DNA from 3 places in the Streptomyces sp. NPDC057682 genome. Region 1 is predicted to be linked to each of the others. Evidence: riboswitches for the same ligand, from Rfam matches in the RefSeq annotation. Region 1 holds a riboswitch; each other region holds the start of a gene.
The links. Region 1 has a riboswitch for thiamine pyrophosphate ahead of ACFVDM_RS24985 (thiamine ABC transporter substrate binding subunit). Riboswitches for the same ligand answer to the same signal wherever they lie in the genome.
Positions count from the first base shown of each region.

Region 1 (5,457 bases):
GCCCTGCGGGGAACCGGCCGGCACCGGCACCCTGCCCCACGCCGTCTCCGCCGCCTCGCCGGTGACGGTCGCCTCCACCACGTTGTCGAAGCCCAGGAAGCGGGCGACGAAGGCGGACGCGGGACGCTGCCACACCTCCAGCGGAGTGCCCGCCTGGGCGATGCGTCCGTCCCGCATCACGACGACCCGGTCGGCGAGCGCGAAGGCCTCGCCCTGGTCGTGGGTGACGGCGAGGACCGTTGTCCCCAGCCGCGCGAAGAGCGTGCGCAGTTCGACGACGAGCCGTTCGCGCAGGCCCCGGTCCAGTTGGCCCAGCGGTTCGTCGAGCATCAGCAGTTTGGGGCGGGGGGCCAGCGCGCGGGCCAGCGCGACCCGCTGCTGCTCGCCGCCGGACAACTCCGCGACGGCACGGCGCTCGGCGCCGGGCAGGCCCACCAGATCGAGGAGTTCGGCGACCCTGCGGGTCCGCTCGTCCCGGGGCACGCCGTGCATCCGCAGCCCGAAGGCGACGTTGGCTCCGGCGGAGCGGTGCGGGAAGAGCTGGTGGTCCTGGAACATCAGGCCGAGCCCGCGCCGGTGCACCGGCACCCCGTCCTGGTCCGCACCGTCCAGCAGGACCCGCCCGCCGTCGGCCGGCTGGAGTCCCGCGACGACCCTGAGCAGGGTCGACTTGCCGCTGCCGCTCGGCCCGAGCACACAGACGATCTCGTGCTCGGCGACCTCCAGGTCGACGGCGTCCAGCGCCGCCCGGCCGCCGAAGCGGACGGTGGCCGATTCGAGTGTCAGCATTCCTAGAACTCCCCGGAACGGTCGACGCGGATACGTTCGAGCAGCAGCAGCGAGACCGCGCACACGAGCATGAGAAGGGTGCTGAGGGCCATCGCCTGGCCGTAGTTCAGCTCCCCGGACCGGCCCAGCAGCCGGGCCACCGCCACCGGCAGCGTCGGGGTGTCGGGCCGCGCGATGAAGACGGTGGCCCCGAACTCTCCGAGCGACACGGCGAACGCGAACCCGGCCGCCACCAGCAGCGCCCGGCGCACCAGCGGCAGATCCACCTCCCGCCAGGCCCGCCACGGCGAGGCGCCGAGCACCGCGGCGGCCTCGCGCAGCCGCCCGTCCACCGCGCGGAGCACCGGCAGCATGGTGCGTACGACGAAGGGCACCCCGACCAGTGCCTGGGCGAGCGGCACCAGGATCCACGAGGTCCGCAGGTCCAGGGGCGGCTCGTCGAGGGTGATCAGGAAGCCGAAGCCTACGGTGACGGCGGAGACGCCGAGCGGCAGCATCAGCAGCGCGTCGAAGCCGCGGACGAGGCGTCCGGCCCTCCGGGTCAGGGCGGCAGCGGCCAGTCCGCCGACGACCACCGCGATGAGGGTGGCGACCACCGCGTAGCGCAGGGAGTTCCCGATCGCCTCCAGCGGCGCGACGAGGAACGTACCGCTGTTGGCCTCGGCCGATCCGAGGGCCCGGTAGTAGGCGAGACCGTGGCCGCCCGAGACGTCGAACGAGCGCTCCACGAGCACCCCGAGCGGCAGCAGGATCAGCACCAGAACCGTCGCCAGGACCCCGCCGAGCAGCGCCCACTGCCCCGCCCCGCGAGGCCGGTGCGCCGTGCGCGCCGGGTCGACGAGCTTCAGCGCGGTCTCCCGGCGCCGCACGGTCCGGGCGTGGACGGCGAGGATGGCGCCGACCGCGGCGAACTGCACCAGCGTCAGCACGGCCGCCGTGGGCAGGTCGAGCAGTTGCGCGGTCTGCCGGTAGATCTCCACCTCCAGGGTGGAGAAGCCGGGGCCGCCGAGGATCTGGACGACACCGAAGGAGGTGAAGGTGAAGAGGAAGACCATCAGCGCGGCGGCCGCCACGGCGGGGGCGAGCGCGGGCAGGGTGATCCGGCGCCAGGCGGCGAACCGTCCGGCACCGAGGACCCGCGCGGCCTCCTCCTGCCGGGGGTCGAGCTGCGCCCAGAGCCCTCCGACGGTGCGCACGACGACCGCGTAGTTGAAGAAGACGTGCGCCGGCAGGATCGCCCACACGGTGGTGTCGAGCCGGACGCCCCAGAGTTCGTCCAGGAAGCCGCCTCGCCCGAGCAGGGCCAGGAAGGCGGTCCCGACGACCACGGTGGGCAGGACGAACGGCACGGTGACGACGGCCCTCAGGACCTGCTTGCCGGGGAAGTCGAACCGGGCGAAGACATACGCGCCGGGCAGGGCGATCAGCAGCGTCAGCGCGGTCGAGGCGAGCGCCTGCCACAGCGTGAACCAGAGGACGTCCACGATGTCGGGCCGGCTCAGCACCTCGCCGAACCGCCCGAACTGCCAGACGCCGTCCGTCCTGAGCCCGCGTCCCACGATCGCGACGACGGGGTAGGCGAAGAACAGCGCGAAGAACGCGACGGGCACGGCCATCAGACCGAGCCGGACCGCACCGGCGCGCAGGGACCGGGCGCGCGCGGACCTCCCGCGCGCGCCCGGTCCGCGTACGGGAGTCTTCGCTACTTCACTACGAGCGAGGACCACGACTGGACCCACTGCTCACGGTTCTTGGCGATCGCGTCCGGCGCCACGGTCGTCGGCTTGTCGACGACGGCGCCGAAGTCGGTGAAGAGCGCGGGCACCTTCGCGTCCTCGTTCACCGGGCTGACGAACATGTTGAGCGGCATGTCCTCCTGGAACGGCTTGCTGATCAGGAAGTCCAGCAGGGCCTTGCCGCCCTCCTCGTTCTTCGCCCCGTCGAGCAGTCCGGCGAACTCGATCTGGCGGAAGCAGGTGCCGGTGGCGACACCGGTCGGGGCGGTCTTGGGCTGCGGGTCGGCGTACAGCACCTCGACCGGCGGGCTGGAGGCGTAGCTGACGACCAGCGGGCGGTCGGCCTTGGCCTTCTTGCCGCCGGCGGAGCCGGAGAACTCCTCGTTGTACGCCTGCTCCCAGCCGTCGACGACCTTGACGCCGTTGGCCTTCAGCTTCTTCCAGTAGTCCTGGTAGCCGTCCTCGCCGTAGGCGGCGACGGTGCCGAGGAGGAAGCCGAGGCCGGGCGAGGAGGTCGCGGCGTTCTCGGTGACGAGGAGGTTCTTGTACGCGGGCTTCGCCAGGTCCTCGAAGGTCTGCGGCGGCGCGAGCTTCTTGTCGGCGAAGTACTTCTTGTCGTAGTTGACGCAGATGTCGCCGGTGTCGACGGGCGTGACGCGGTGCTTGTCGGCGTCGAGCTGCGCGGCGGCGGTGACCCTGTCGAGCCCCTTGGCCTCGTACGGCGTGAACAGGCCGTTGTCGAGGGCCCGGGAGAGCAGGGTGTTGTCGACGCCGAAGAAGACGTCGCCCCGGGGCGAGCCCTTGGTCAGGATCTCCTGGTTGAGGGCGGCGCCCGCGTCACCGCTCTTGAGGACCTTGACGGTGTAGCCGGTCTGCCGGGTGAACTCCTTCAGCACCTCCTTGGAGGCGTTGAAGGAGTCGTGGCTGACGAGGGTGACGGTCTTGGAACCGCTGCCCTGGGTCCCCTTCGTGCCGGACACCTCGTCGTCGGAACCGCAGCCGGCGAGCACGGTCGCGCCGAGCGCGGCGGCGACGGCCGTCACCGCGAACTTCTTGGTGGTGCTCATGTGATTCCTCCTGGGGGTGACCAGGAAGAGACGCGGCCCTGCCCGCACCGGTGGAAACCGGAAGTGGGCAGGGCGCAACAGCTTGAGTATGGTCCGAACTTCCTACCCGGAATGACCCGGGCGAGGTTCAGAGGGTCTGCGGCCGACCTGTCCTCGGTGCCGCACTCTCAGCGCTGTGGCGCTCCCCTGTCGGAAATATGAAATTGGCTTCGAGCCCAGGCTACACGGCGGTTTCCGGCCTCAGCGCTCGGCCGCCGCCAGCTGACCGCAGGCCCCGTCGATCTCCTGGCCGCGGGTGTCCCGGACGGTGACCGGCACTCCGTGGGCGGCGATCGCCTCGACGAACGCCTTCTCGTCCTCGGGCCGCGAGGCGGTCCACTTGGAGCCCGGCGTCGGGTTCAGCGGGATCAGGTTGACGTGGACGCGCTTGCCCTTGAGGAGCCGGCCGAGCCGGTCTCCGCGCCACGCCTGGTCGTTGATGTCGCGGATCAGCGCGTACTCGATGGAGATCCGGCGGCCGGACTTCTCCGCGTACTCCCACGCGGCGTCGAGCACCTCGCGCACCTTCCAGCGCGTGTTCACCGGGACGAGCGTGTCGCGCAGCTCGTCGTCCGGGGCGTGCAGCGACACGGCCAGCCGGCACTTGAAGCCCTCGTCGGCGAAGCGCAGCATCGCGGGCACCAGCCCGACTGTCGACACGGTGATCCCCCGCTGCGACAGCCCGAGACCGTCCGGCTCGGGATCGGTCAGCCGGCGGATGGCCCCCACGACCCGGTTGTAGTTGGCGAGCGGCTCGCCCATCCCCATGAACACGATGTTGGACAGCCGGGCCGGCCCGCCCGGGACCTCCCCGTCCCGCAGCGCGCGCATCCCGTCCACGATCTGGTGCACGATCTCCGCCGTCGACAGATTCCGGTCGAGACCGGCCTGCCCCGTGGCACAGAACGGGCAGTTCATCCCGCACCCCGCCTGCGACGAGATGCACATCGTCACCCGCTCCGGATACCGCATCAGCACCGACTCGACCAGCGTCCCGTCGTGCAGCTTCCACAGCGTCTTGCGCGTCGTGTCGTCGTCGCAGCTGATGTGCCGCACCACCGACATCAGGTCCGGGAACATCGCCTCCCGCAGCTTGTCCCGCGACCCCGCCGGAATGTTCGTCCACTCCGCCGGGTCGTGCGCGTACCGCGCGAAGTAGTGCTGCGACAGCTGCTTCGCGCGGAACGGCTTCTCGCCGATCGCGGCGACGGCCTCCTTGCGCTCGGCGGGCGTGAGGTCGGCGAGGTGCCGCGGCGGCTTCTTGGCTCCGCGGGGCGCGACGAAAGTGAGTTCTCCGGGCTTAGGCATGGTTCTTCCAGTGTCGCAGACGGAACGGTGAACGCCCGCCGTCCTGTGGACAACGGGCTCTCACCCATGACATCGCAGGTCGGACGGGGTGTACCGGGTACCGCACATGCCACGAGGGCCCGCGCCCTCAGGCGTGGGCCCTCGTGTGCGGGCGCGGGGGCGGGCCCCGGTCAGCCGGAACCGACGAAGACCGCCAGGAGCAGCCAGACGACCGGGGCGGTCGGGAGCAGGGAGTCCAGACGGTCCATGATCCCGCCGTGGCCGGGCAACAGGGTGCCCATGTCCTTGATCCCGAGGTCGCGCTTGATCATGGACTCGCCCAGGTCGCCGAGGGTGGCGCTGGCGGCGACGGCGAGGCCGAGGAGCAGGCCCTGCCACCAGGTGCCGTCGTCGACCAGGAACTGCATGCAGAGCGCACCGGCGACCATCGCGAAGGCGACCGCTCCGAAAAGGCCCTCGCGGGTCTTCCCGGGGCTGATGCGCGGGGCGAGCTTGTGCTTGCCGAAGCGCCAGCCGAC
Region 1 is NZ_JBHVIN010000014.1:89,889-95,345, forward strand. Features, by position in the region: gene ACFVDM_RS24975 (ABC transporter ATP-binding protein) at 1-789, opposite strand, end outside; gene ACFVDM_RS24980 (ABC transporter permease) at 792-2,405, opposite strand; gene ACFVDM_RS24985 (thiamine ABC transporter substrate binding subunit) at 2,492-3,592, opposite strand; TPP riboswitch at 3,674-3,790, opposite strand; gene rlmN (23S rRNA (adenine(2503)-C(2))-methyltransferase RlmN) at 3,833-4,939, opposite strand; gene ACFVDM_RS24995 (phosphatidate cytidylyltransferase) at 5,110-5,457, opposite strand, start outside.

Region 2 (5,457 bases), on a different contig from region 1:
TGATCACCGCTGCCGCCGCCACCGAGTACGACCACTACGTGAAGGCCCGTGAGGAGGTCCGGGCGGCCGCCGCAGCGGACGAGGACCCGGAGGCGGACACCCTCCCCGCCGGTGCGCAGTCCGGGGCCGGCATAGGTGCGGTCGTCACCGTCCTGGCACCGCTTCTGGCCGGGACCGCCGCCCTGATCTTCCTGCTGGTCGGCTATCTCCTGAAGATGCTCGACCCGCCGCCGGCGTTCGCGCGCACGATGGTCGGCGCGGGCTGGTTCTTCGCCGCGGTGACCGCCGCCGCCATCCTCGTCGCCGCCGTCGGACTGCTCGTCACCGCCCTGCGCAACGGCTCGGACGACCAGGACGCGGAGGAACCGGGCGAGGAACTGCCGGAGGACGTCGCCCGCGCCCGCGAGGCCTGGCGGCACGCCCTGCTGGAACGGGGCATCCTGCCGTTCCTGAGGGACGCGCTCGCCGACCCGGGCGCCGCCACGGCCGCCCGCGTCCCGCACCGCTCGCCCCACCGCATCCCCAAGATCGGCTACAGCCGCCCGGACTTCTCCAGCCCGGACGACGGGCCGGCGGCGGCCCCGCGTCCCACCTTCACCAGTCCGGACTTCACCAGCCCCGACTTCGGCGGCCCGGACCACGAACCGGAGTAACCAGCTCCGGTCCCCGGGGCTCGCACCACTGACGAAAGCGTGACATGACAGACCTGACCGATCTCCTCTCGGCCAATCCCTATCCGGGCCGGGGCGTGCTCTGCGCCCGGACCCGGTCCGGCGCCGTCCTCGGTGCCTACTTCCTGACGGGCCGCAGCGCCGCCTCCAAGGACCGCGCGCTGCGCGTGAACGGCGACGAGCTGACCGTCGGGCCCGTGGCCCCCGTGGAGCACGACCCGCTGCGCCACTACGCCGCGGCCCTCCACACCGCCGACTGGCTGGTGTTCGGCAACGGCGAGCAGGTCGCCCAGGTCGCCGGGCGGCTGGACAAGGACATCGCCCCCGCCGAATCCCTCGGCGGACTGGAGTACGAGCCCGACCCGCCGATCCGCACCTCACGGATCACGGCGCTGCTCAGCCGTGACGGCGGACGCACCGCCGTCTTCGGCGCCGCCCGTCCGAGCCGGGGCTCCCGGACGTCCAGCAACGTCATGACGCTCACCGTCCGGGACCTGGAGCCGGGGGAGGCCGTCCTGCTCACCACCTACCGCTCCGACGGCAGCACCGTGGCCGTCGCCGGCCCTTTCGACGAGACCACGGTGGCCGCACACGACGGACCGGAGCTGCTCGACGAGATCTGGTCGGCCCTGAACCCCGCGTACCGGGTCGCCGCCGTCGTCCTGGATCCCGAGCGGGGCCCGGCCTCGGCGCTCCGGCGCGCGGAACCGCGCACCGCCTGAGCGGACGGACGACGGGGGCGCCGCCCGGAGCGAGAGCTCCCGGGCGGCGCCCCCGTGCACGCCGAGGCGTACTCAGTCGGCGAGCGGCAGATAGACTCGGTTGCCCGAGGCCGCGAACTCCTTCGACTTCCGGAGCATCCCCTCGGCGACCTCCTCGGCCGTCGCTCCGGCGGCCTCCGTACCGCCGAACTGCTCGTTGATGGACCGGCTGATCTTCATCGAGCAGAACTTCGGCCCGCACATCGAGCAGAAGTGCGCCGTCTTGGCCGGTTCGGCCGGCAGCGTCTCGTCGTGGAACTCACGCGCGGTATCCGGATCGAGGGCCAGATTGAACTGGTCCTCCCAGCGGAACTCGAAGCGGGCGTCCGACAGCGCGTCGTCCCACTCCTGCGCCCCCGGGTGCCCCTTGGCCAGGTCCGCCGCATGGGCCGCGATCTTGTAGGTGATGACCCCGGTCTTCACATCGTCCCGGTCGGGCAGGCCCAGGTGCTCCTTGGGCGTCACGTAGCAGAGCATCGCGGTCCCCCACCAGGCGATCATCGCGGCGCCGATGCCCGAGGTGATGTGGTCGTAGGCGGGCGCCACATCGGTGGTGAGCGGGCCGAGCGTGTAGAACGGCGCCTCCTCGCAGATCTCCTGCTGGAGGTCGATGTTCTCCTTGATCTTGTGCATCGGGACGTGCCCCGGGCCCTCGATCATCGTCTGGACGCCGAACCGCTTGGCGATCGTGTTCAGTTCGCCGAGCGTGCGCAGCTCGGCGAACTGCGCCTCGTCGTTGGCGTCCGAGATCGAACCGGGCCGCAGCCCGTCGCCCAGCGAGTACGTCACGTCGTACGAGGCGAGGAGTTCGCAGAGTTCCTCGAAGTTCTCGTACAGGAACGACTCCTTGTGGTGCGCGAGGCACCAGGCCGCCATGATCGACCCGCCGCGCGAGACGATGCCCGTCCTGCGGTTCGCCGTCAGCGGCACGTACGGCAGGCGCACGCCGGCGTGGACCGTCATGTAGTCGACGCCCTGCTCGGCCTGCTCGACGACGGTGTCCCGGTAGATCTCCCAGGTCAGCTCCTCGGCCCGGCCGTCGACCTTCTCCAGGGCCTGATAGAGCGGCACGGTGCCGATCGGCACGGGGGAGTTGCGCAGAACCCACTCACGGGTGGTGTGAATGTTGCGGCCGGTGGAAAGGTCCATGACCGTATCGGCGCCCCACCGGGTCGCCCAGGTCATCTTGTCCACCTCCTCCTCGATGGAGGACGTGACCGCGGAGTTGCCTATGTTGGCGTTCACCTTCACCAGGAATCGCTTGCCGATGATCATCGGCTCGATCTCCGGATGGTTGACGTTGGCCGGCAGTACCGCCCGCCCCGCGGCTATCTCCTCGCGCACCACCTCGGGCGCGACGTTCTCGCGTATCGCGACGTACTCCATCTCCGGGGTGATCTCGCCCCGGCGGGCGTACGCGAGCTGGGTGACCGCCCGCCCGTCCCTGCCGCGCCTGGGATGGCGCGGGCGGCCGGGGAAGACCGCGTCCAGATTGCGCAGCCCACCGCGCGGAGCGGTGTGCCTGAGCCCGTCGTCCTCGGGGCGCGCGGGGCGTCCCGCGTACTCCTCGGTGTCGCCGCGGGCGATGATCCAGTTCTCCCGCAGGGGGGACAGCCCCCGGCGGACATCGGTCTCGGTGGCGGGATCGGTGTACGGCCCCGACGTGTCGTACAGCGTCACGTCCTTGCCGTTGGTGAGGTGCACCTGACGGACCGGCACCCGGAGGTCCGGGCGCGAGCCCTGGACGTATCCCTTGTGCCAGCCGATGGACTTCCCGGCCTCGTCGCTCTGGTTCGAGGCAGGCGTGCGTGCGTCCGATGTGGTCATGAGACCTACTCCCTACGCCGGCATTACCCGGTAACAGGTTCGGCGGTCGGCGCAGCCTCGTCCCGTACGGACGTACGGAGATCAGCGCCCTCTCAGCCCGGTGCTCCGAGCTCCCGCGTGTGCAAAGGTGCCACCACGCTAGCGTCCGCACGGCAGGACTGAACAGAGGGCCCCGGGGGAGGCCGGACACGGAGAGCGATTCACCCGTTCGGCAGGTGTCCTGTTCGACCGGGTTCCGGGCCAGGAGCACGGCCGGGTCAGCCGGCGTTCTGCTCTTCGGCCAGAATTCGCCCCAGCGCCTCTTCCAGATTGCCCTCGAAGTCACCCAGCGTGCACTCCTGCCCCAGGGGCACGAGCTTGTCCGTCCGGTCGAGGAACGCCACCAGGGGTGCCGTGCCGGCCCTGAACAGCGCGCGGTCGGCGCCGACCTGCAGCCGGATGTGGACGTCGGACAGGCCCTCGGGCTCGATCGGCCCGATGTGCACATCGCCGTCACCACTGGGGCTGTTGAGGCCGTCGAGCAGCAACTCACGGCCGAAAGCCCAGGTGACGGGGGCGTCGCCGGGCAGATGGAAGGTCATCCGGATCGCGTACGGATCGCACACTTCGTACCGGAGCTCCACCGGGATACGGAATGAGAGCTCCTCGGAGACGAGGAAGCTCATCATGACCTCAGCTTGAACCGACTCGCGCATCGTTCAACCCCGCAGTAGATGAATCTGGCCAGGAATGATCCCCCGTGGCCCTATTGACGCCATCGTGGTGCACGCGATAGCAGATCACAAGGAGTGATTTTTCAGATACTGATAGAGAACACGAACGAACGCAAGAGGCTGGCCACTTCGCCACGTAGTCGTTCGACTGCGGGGAGCAACTGTTCTTCCCGGTCGAGCGGGACGGAAATGGCCACGGCGGCGGCCGTGAAACCGGCCGAGATCGGGAGGGCGGCACAGACCGTGCCGAGCGCGTACTCCTGCCGTTCGACGACGGGTTCGACGCGGCCGATCGACCGCAGCCGCTCAAGGAGCGCGGGGCGGTCACGCACCGAGTAACGGGTCAACGGGCTTACGGGATGGCGGTCGAGGTGGTCCTCGCGGGCCTTCTCGTCGAGCTGGCTCAGCAGGCACTGGCCGATCGCGTGGGCGTGCCCGGTCTCCCCGAAGGCGGCCCACTCCTCGACGGCGGGCGTCTCCGGGCTGTCCGCGACCGCGACCAGCTCGATCTCGCCGTCGCGGTAGACGGCGCAGTACACGGGCACACCGATGATGTCCCGCCAGCGCCCCAGGGACTGGGTCATCCTGCTGCGACGATTCCGCAGCGCCCCGTCACCGGCCAGCCGCTCCGCGGCGGCCCCGAAGAGGAAGACGCCGTTCTCCCGGCGCAGATATCCCTCGTGCGTCAGGGTGCGCAGCAGGTGGTACGCGGTGGGAAGCGGAAGCCCCGCCTCACGCGCGAGCTGTTTGGCAGGGGCACCGTCGCGATGGGTGCCCACCGCCTCCAGCAGCCTCAGCGCCCGCTGTACGGATCCGATCAGCGTCGGGACGGCGGTATTCGATGCCGTGGCCAACGGTCACCCCCAGGCATGGTGACGGGCGGTCAGCCCGCCTGTGGGGGCCGCCCCCACAGCTCTCCCGCAGGCCTGGGGTCCCGAAGGCCGGATGCCGTACAAACCACTGGTCAGGGTGGCCACTGACGGTGCTTTCCCAGGCGGCGGCAGCGAACTGCCACTGTATCGGGAGCATCCGGGCGGGGTGTCGTTTCGTCTTCCGCTTAGCTCAGCTGGGCTAACGGCCCGGCCGATCGTGCGGTTACCAGCCGCTTCCCGAGGAGGAGGACATGAACTTCCGTACGACGAAGACCAGACCGCCGACCAGGATCACGAAGATCAGGACCTTGAACAGCAGACCGATCACGAACCCGACGATGCTGGCGATCAGACCGCCGAACACCACGATCGCGATGACCGGCACCGCGATCCACTTCACCCACCAGGGCATCCCCGCGAATATCTCCCGCACGGCCATCGTCCTTACCTCGTCTCTGTGAGTTCCTGCTTCGATGCTAGAGGCGCGGGGGTGGTCGACGGGGCCCCGGCAGCCCTTGGACTCCCCTGATCGATCCCCTAGGGATCCCCGGGGGAAGCGCTCAGCCCTCGGGCGGGGAGAACACCACCATCACGCGCAGGTCCTCGGTGATGT
Region 2 is NZ_JBHVIN010000001.1:359,832-365,288, reverse strand. Features, by position in the region: gene ACFVDM_RS01715 (hypothetical protein) at 1-653, shown strand, start outside; gene ACFVDM_RS01710 (IMP cyclohydrolase) at 698-1,393, shown strand; gene thiC (phosphomethylpyrimidine synthase ThiC) at 1,466-3,259, opposite strand; TPP riboswitch at 3,252-3,386, opposite strand; gene ACFVDM_RS01700 (SsgA family sporulation/cell division regulator) at 3,517-3,954, opposite strand; gene ACFVDM_RS01695 (IclR family transcriptional regulator) at 4,056-4,826, opposite strand; gene ACFVDM_RS01690 (DUF5326 family protein) at 5,068-5,277, opposite strand; gene ACFVDM_RS01685 (cupin domain-containing protein) at 5,405-5,457, opposite strand, start outside.
Region 2: it holds a riboswitch for thiamine pyrophosphate, as region 1 does, so the genes downstream of both, thiC (phosphomethylpyrimidine synthase ThiC) here and ACFVDM_RS24985 (thiamine ABC transporter substrate binding subunit) in region 1, are expected to answer to the same signal.

Region 3 (5,457 bases), on a different contig from region 1:
TGCCGATCACCGTGCCCCGGTCGACCGTGTCGCTGTAGGCCCGACGGACCTCCTTGACGTCGAGCCCGGCGTCCGAGAGGCGGCCCTCTGCGGCCTTCTGGGTCTGGCCCAGCAGCGCGGGGACCCGGGTGAACTGTCCCGAGTTGATGTACCAGACGCCACCGCCGACCCCCAGGACCAGCAGCACGGCGAGGAGCGCGGTGACGAGGCCGCGCCGGGGCGCGCGGGACCGGCCGGATCCGCCGGGGCGTCCGGTGGGCGGCTGGGGCGGCGGGGGCGGTGTCTCCAGCCGGCTGGTGTGGTGGGCGGTGCCCTGGCCCACCGGCAGGACGCGCGGGATCACGCTCGTGCGGTCGTCGGCCCGGTCCGGGGCGTCGCCGGTGGCCTGCGGCGGCACCGCGTCCAGCTCGGCGTCGGTGAGCGCGGCCCGCGCCCGCTGGGACTCGGCGAGCAGCGCCACCGCGTCGAAGGGGCGGACCTCCGGGTCGCGGGCGGTGGCGCTCGCCACCAGCGCGTCCAGCGCCGCGGCCAGACCCGGCACCGCGGCCGACGGGGGCGGGACGTCCTCGTGGAGGTGCTGGTAGATGACCTGGGCGGGAGACTCCCCGCTGTGCGGCTTGGCGCCCGTCAGCATCTCGTACAGCACCACGCCCGAGGCGTACACATCGGCGCGGGTGTCCGCCGTGCCGTGCTCGATCTGCTCGGGGGCGAGGTAGGAGACCGTCCCCAGGATCGTTCCGGTGGTGTTGGTGACCGAGCCGACCGCGCGGACCAGTCCGAAGTCGGCGACCTTGACCCGGCCGTCGTCGCCGATCAGCACGTTCTCCGGCTTCATGTCCCGGTGGACGAAACCCGCCCGGTGCGCGGCGCCCAGCGCGGCGAGCACCGGGTCCAGGATGTCCAGGGCGGCGCGCGGCCGCAGCGCCCCCCGCTCGCGCAGCACGTCGCGCAGCGTGCACCCCGCGACGTACTCCATCGCCAGGTACACGTACTGCCCCTGGGCCCCCTGGTCGAAGACCGCGACCACATTGGGGTGCGCGAGGTGCGCCACCGACTTGGCCTCGCGGATGAAGCGCTCGACGAACGTGGCGTCGGTCGCGAGGGCCGGATGCATCACCTTGAGGGCGAGCACCCGGTCGAGCCGGGTGTCCATCGCCCGGTAGACCGTGGCCATGCCGCCCACGGCGATGCGCGCATCGACGCGGTAGCGGCCGTCGAGCAGCTGCCCGACGAGCGGGTCCTGAAGGGTCGTGTCCACGCGGTCGAGTCTACGAGCCGCCACGGACAGCGCCGACGGGCCGGTGCGGTCCCGGGGCCGTACTGCAGCCGAGCCGTGACAGGGACCCGGGAGCGGCACCGCGCGGGGCCGCTCCCGGGAGCCTCCCGGTCAGAACGCCGGGCGCTCCGGGTCCAGCACCGCGCGCCCCTCGGCCGGCGAGGACGCCTCGGCGAAGTGCCTGCGGGGGATCCGGCCCGCCCGGTACGCCAGCCGCCCGCCCTCCACCGCGTGGCGCATCGCGGCGGCCATCAGCTCGGGCTCCTGCGCCCGGGTCACCGCCGAGGCCAGCATCACCGCCGAGCACCCCAGTTCCATGGCGAGCGCCGCGTCCGAGGCGGTGCCCGCCCCGGCGTCCAGGATCACCGGGACCCGGGCCTGCTCCACGATCAGCCGGAAGTTGTGCGGATTGCGGATGCCGAGGCCGGAGCCGATGGGGGAGCCGAGCGGCATGACCGCCGCGCAGCCCACCTCCTCCAGCCGCCGGGCCAGCACCGGATCGTCGTTGGTGTACGGCAGGACGGTGAAGCCGTCGTCGACCAGCGTCTCCGCCGCGTCCAGCAGCTCGATCGGTTCGGGCAGCAGGGTGCGCTCGTCGGCCACCACCTCCAGCTTGACCCAGTCGGTGCCCAGCGCCTCGCGGGCCAGCCGGGCGGTCAGCACCGCCTCGCCCGCCGTGAAGCAGCCGGCCGTGTTCGGCAGCACCCGGACGGACAGCTTCTCCAGGACGGACAGGACCGAACCGCGCACGGTGGGGTCGATGCGCCGCATGGCGACGGTGGTCAGCTCGGTGCCGGACGCGGCCAGCGAACGCTCCAGCACGTCCAGACTGGGCGCCCCGCCCGTTCCCATGATCAGCCGGGAGCCGAAGACGCTGTCGCCGAGGGTGAAGAGGTCGTCGGACACGGTCAGCCCCCCTGCACCGCGGTCAGCACCTCGACCCGGTCGCCCTCGCGGAGCGCGGCCGAGGCCCACTGTCCGCGCGGCACGACCGTCTCGTTGAGCGCGGCGGCGATGCCCGAGCGGGCCTCGGTGAGCGTGGCGACGAGGGTGTCCAGGGTGGTCCCGGGCGCGACGGCGAGGCGCTCGCCGTTCACGGAGACGTGCACCGAGGGGGCGGATGACTCGGTCATGCGGGCTGCTCCTGACGTACGGGGGCGGCGGCGGGCGCGAACCGGCCGGGGGAGAAGGGGCGGGCAGCCTCGGGCAGTTCGCCGTCGGCCAGCAGCGCGGCCATCGCGTCCCCGGTGACGGGGGTGAGGAGCACCCCGTTGCGGTGGTGGCCGGTGGCGAGGTGCAGTCCGGGCAGCGCGGTGCGGCCGAGCAGCGGGGCGTTGTCGGGGGAGGCGGGGCGCAGCCCGGCCAGGGTCTCGGTGAGGGGCAGTTCGGTGAGGCCGGGGACCAGTTCGTGGGCGTCCCGCAGCAGTTCGTACACCCCGCCGGCCGTGACCGTGGTGTCCCAGCCCATCTCCTCGCTGGTGGCGCCGACGACCAGTTCGCCGTTCTCGCGCGGGACGAGGTAGACGTGGCTGCCCCGGACGACGGCGCGCACGGTGCGCGAGAGGAAGGGGGCGTACGCGGGCGGCACCGTCAGCCGCAGCACCTGCCCCTTCACCGGGCGGACCGGCGGCAGGACGTGCTCGGGCACGCCCGCGAGCCGCCCGCTCAGGCTGCCCGCCGCCAGCACGACCTGGGCGGCGTCGAGCCGGGTGCCGTCGGCCAGGACGGCCCCGGTGGCCCGGTCGCCCGTCACCGCGAGGCGTTCGGCCGTGGCGCGGACCAGGACGACCCCGGCCCGTTCGCAGGCGGTCAGCAGGGCGGCGGCCAGCCGGCGCGGATCGACCTGGTGGTCGCCGTCGACCCGCAGCCCGCCGCGCACCCCCGGCGCGAGCATCGGCTCCAGTCGGCGGCACTCGCGTCCGGAGAGCCATTCCGACGCCAGCCCCGAACGCCGCTGCAGGGCGTGCAGTTCGCGCAGATGGGCGCGGTCGTCGGCGTCCATCGCGACGGCCAGGGTGCCGCAGGCGCGGAAGCCGATGTCCTGTCCGCTCGCCTCCTCCAGTTCGGCCGCGAAGGCCGGATAGCGGGCCGCCGAGGCCAGGTTGAGGCCGAGGAGCATCTCCTCGCCGTAGTGGAGTTCGGTGACGGCGGCCAGCATCCCGGCCGCGACCCGGGCGGCCCCGCCGCCGGGATCGGGGTCGGCGACCACGACGGACAGACCGCGCTGCGCGGCCCGCCAAGCCGTTACCAGTCCGATGACGCCGCCGCCGATGACGAGGACGTCGGACCCTGCTCTTCGGTGGATGGGCATGGGCGTCCAGCCCCTCCCTTCGCCGGCATGACCCGGATCAGGTTCGTACGGTCGGAGGCCGTCCAGCCTCCCTCTCAGCCCGGTGCGTCCGGGCTCCCGCGAGTGCGTTGCACGGCCACCCTAAACCCGGCCGGGGAACGCCGATCCGGGAACCCGCTTCCTGACGATTCGTCAGGTGTTTAAGGTGGGCGGGTGGACGAGCAGACCGGACAGCAGCAGCAGACGGCGCGGAACGGGCGCCGCGTCGTGATCGCCGGAGCGGGCATGGCGGGGGTGCAGACCGCCGTCGCCCTGCGCGAACAGGGCTTCACCGGCCCCGTCACGCTGATCGGCGCCGAGCCCCATCAGCCCTACGACCGGCCGCCGCTGTCGAAGGCGGTCCTCCTCGGCACGGCGGAGAGCTCCGCCTTCGACATCGACTTCGACGCGCTGGACGTCACCCTGCGGCTCGGCCTCGACGTGACCGGGCTGCGCCCGGACGCCCGCGAACTGGACACCCCGCAGGGACCCGTCCCCTACGACGTCCTGGTCCTCGCCACCGGTGCCGAACCCCTGACCCTCCCCGGCGCCGAGGATGTGCCCGGGGTCCATCTGCTGCGCACCCTGGACGACGCCGCGCGGCTGCGCCCGGTCCTGGAGCGGCGGCACCGGGTCGTGGTCGTCGGCGCGGGCTGGATCGGCGCCGAGTTCGCCACCGCCGCCCGCGCGGCCGGCTGCGAGGTCACCGTCGTCGAGGCCGCCGCCCGCCCACTGGCCGGCGCCCTGCCCGCCGAGGCCGCCGCCCCGATGGCCCGCTGGTACGAGGAGAGCGGCGCCGTCCTCCTCACCGGCGCCCGGGTCGCCGCCGTCGAGCCCGGCCGGGTGGAGCTGGCCGACGGCCGCGTCCTGCCCGCGGACGCCGTCGTCGTCGGCATCGGCGCCCGTCCCGCGACCCGCTGGCTCGCCGGGTCCGGGATCGCGCTCGGCCCGGACGGATCGGTCACCGCCGACGCCTCGCTGCGCACCTCGCTCCCGGACGTCTACGCGGTCGGCGACTGCGCCTCCTTCCCCTCCGCCCGGTACGGGGAGCGGCTGCTCGTCCACCACTGGGACAACGCCCTCCAGGGGCCCAGGACCGTGGCCGCCGCCGTCACCGCCGGCCCGGAGGGCGGCGGCGCGGACCCGGTCTACGACCCGGTGCCCTACTTCTGGTCCGAGCAGTTCGGCCGCTTCGTCCAGTACGCCGGGCACCATGCGGAGGCCGACGCCCTGGTCCGGCGGGGCGACCCGGACGGCCCGGCGTGGTCGGTGTGCTGGCTGCGCTCCGGCGCGCTCGTCGCCGTACTGGCGGTCGGCCGTCCGCGCGATCTCGCCCAGGGGCGCAGGCTCATCGAATCGGGCGCGGAACTGGACCCGGACCGGGTCGCGGACCCCTCCGTACCGCTGAAGTCGGCCACCCGCTGACCACCGCACCGGCCCCACGGACGGGCCGCCCGGGTACCGGCTGTCGGTCCGGGATGGCACGCTTGTCCCCGTGACCGAGATTGACGCAAAGACCGATGCTCTCGTCCCCGCCTGGCTCCACCTGCCCGACATCGCCGAAATGATCGATGTCGAGGTGACGCGTGTGCGGCAGCTGGTCAAGGAGGGCCAGCTCATCGCCGTACGCCGCGGGGAGAACCGGGCCCTCCAGGTGCCCGCCGCCTTCATCGACGGCGACCGGGTGGTCAAGGGCCTTTCGGGGACCCTGACGCTCCTGAGGGACGACGGCTTCTCCGACGAGGAGATGCTGGAGTGGCTCTTCACACCCGACCCGAGCCTGCCGGGCACGCCCGCCCAGGCGCTGAGCGAGAACCGCGGCACGGAGGTGAAGCGCCGCGCCCAGGCGCTC
Region 3 is NZ_JBHVIN010000013.1:59,787-65,243, forward strand. Features, by position in the region: gene pknB (Stk1 family PASTA domain-containing Ser/Thr kinase) at 1-1,258, opposite strand, end outside; gene ACFVDM_RS23650 (thiazole synthase) at 1,388-2,182, opposite strand; gene thiS (sulfur carrier protein ThiS) at 2,185-2,409, opposite strand; gene thiO (glycine oxidase ThiO) at 2,406-3,587, opposite strand; TPP riboswitch at 3,585-3,697, opposite strand; gene ACFVDM_RS23665 (NAD(P)/FAD-dependent oxidoreductase) at 3,780-5,030, shown strand; gene ACFVDM_RS23670 (Rv2175c family DNA-binding protein) at 5,101-5,457, shown strand, end outside.
Region 3: it holds a riboswitch for thiamine pyrophosphate, as region 1 does, so the genes downstream of both, thiO (glycine oxidase ThiO) here and ACFVDM_RS24985 (thiamine ABC transporter substrate binding subunit) in region 1, are expected to answer to the same signal.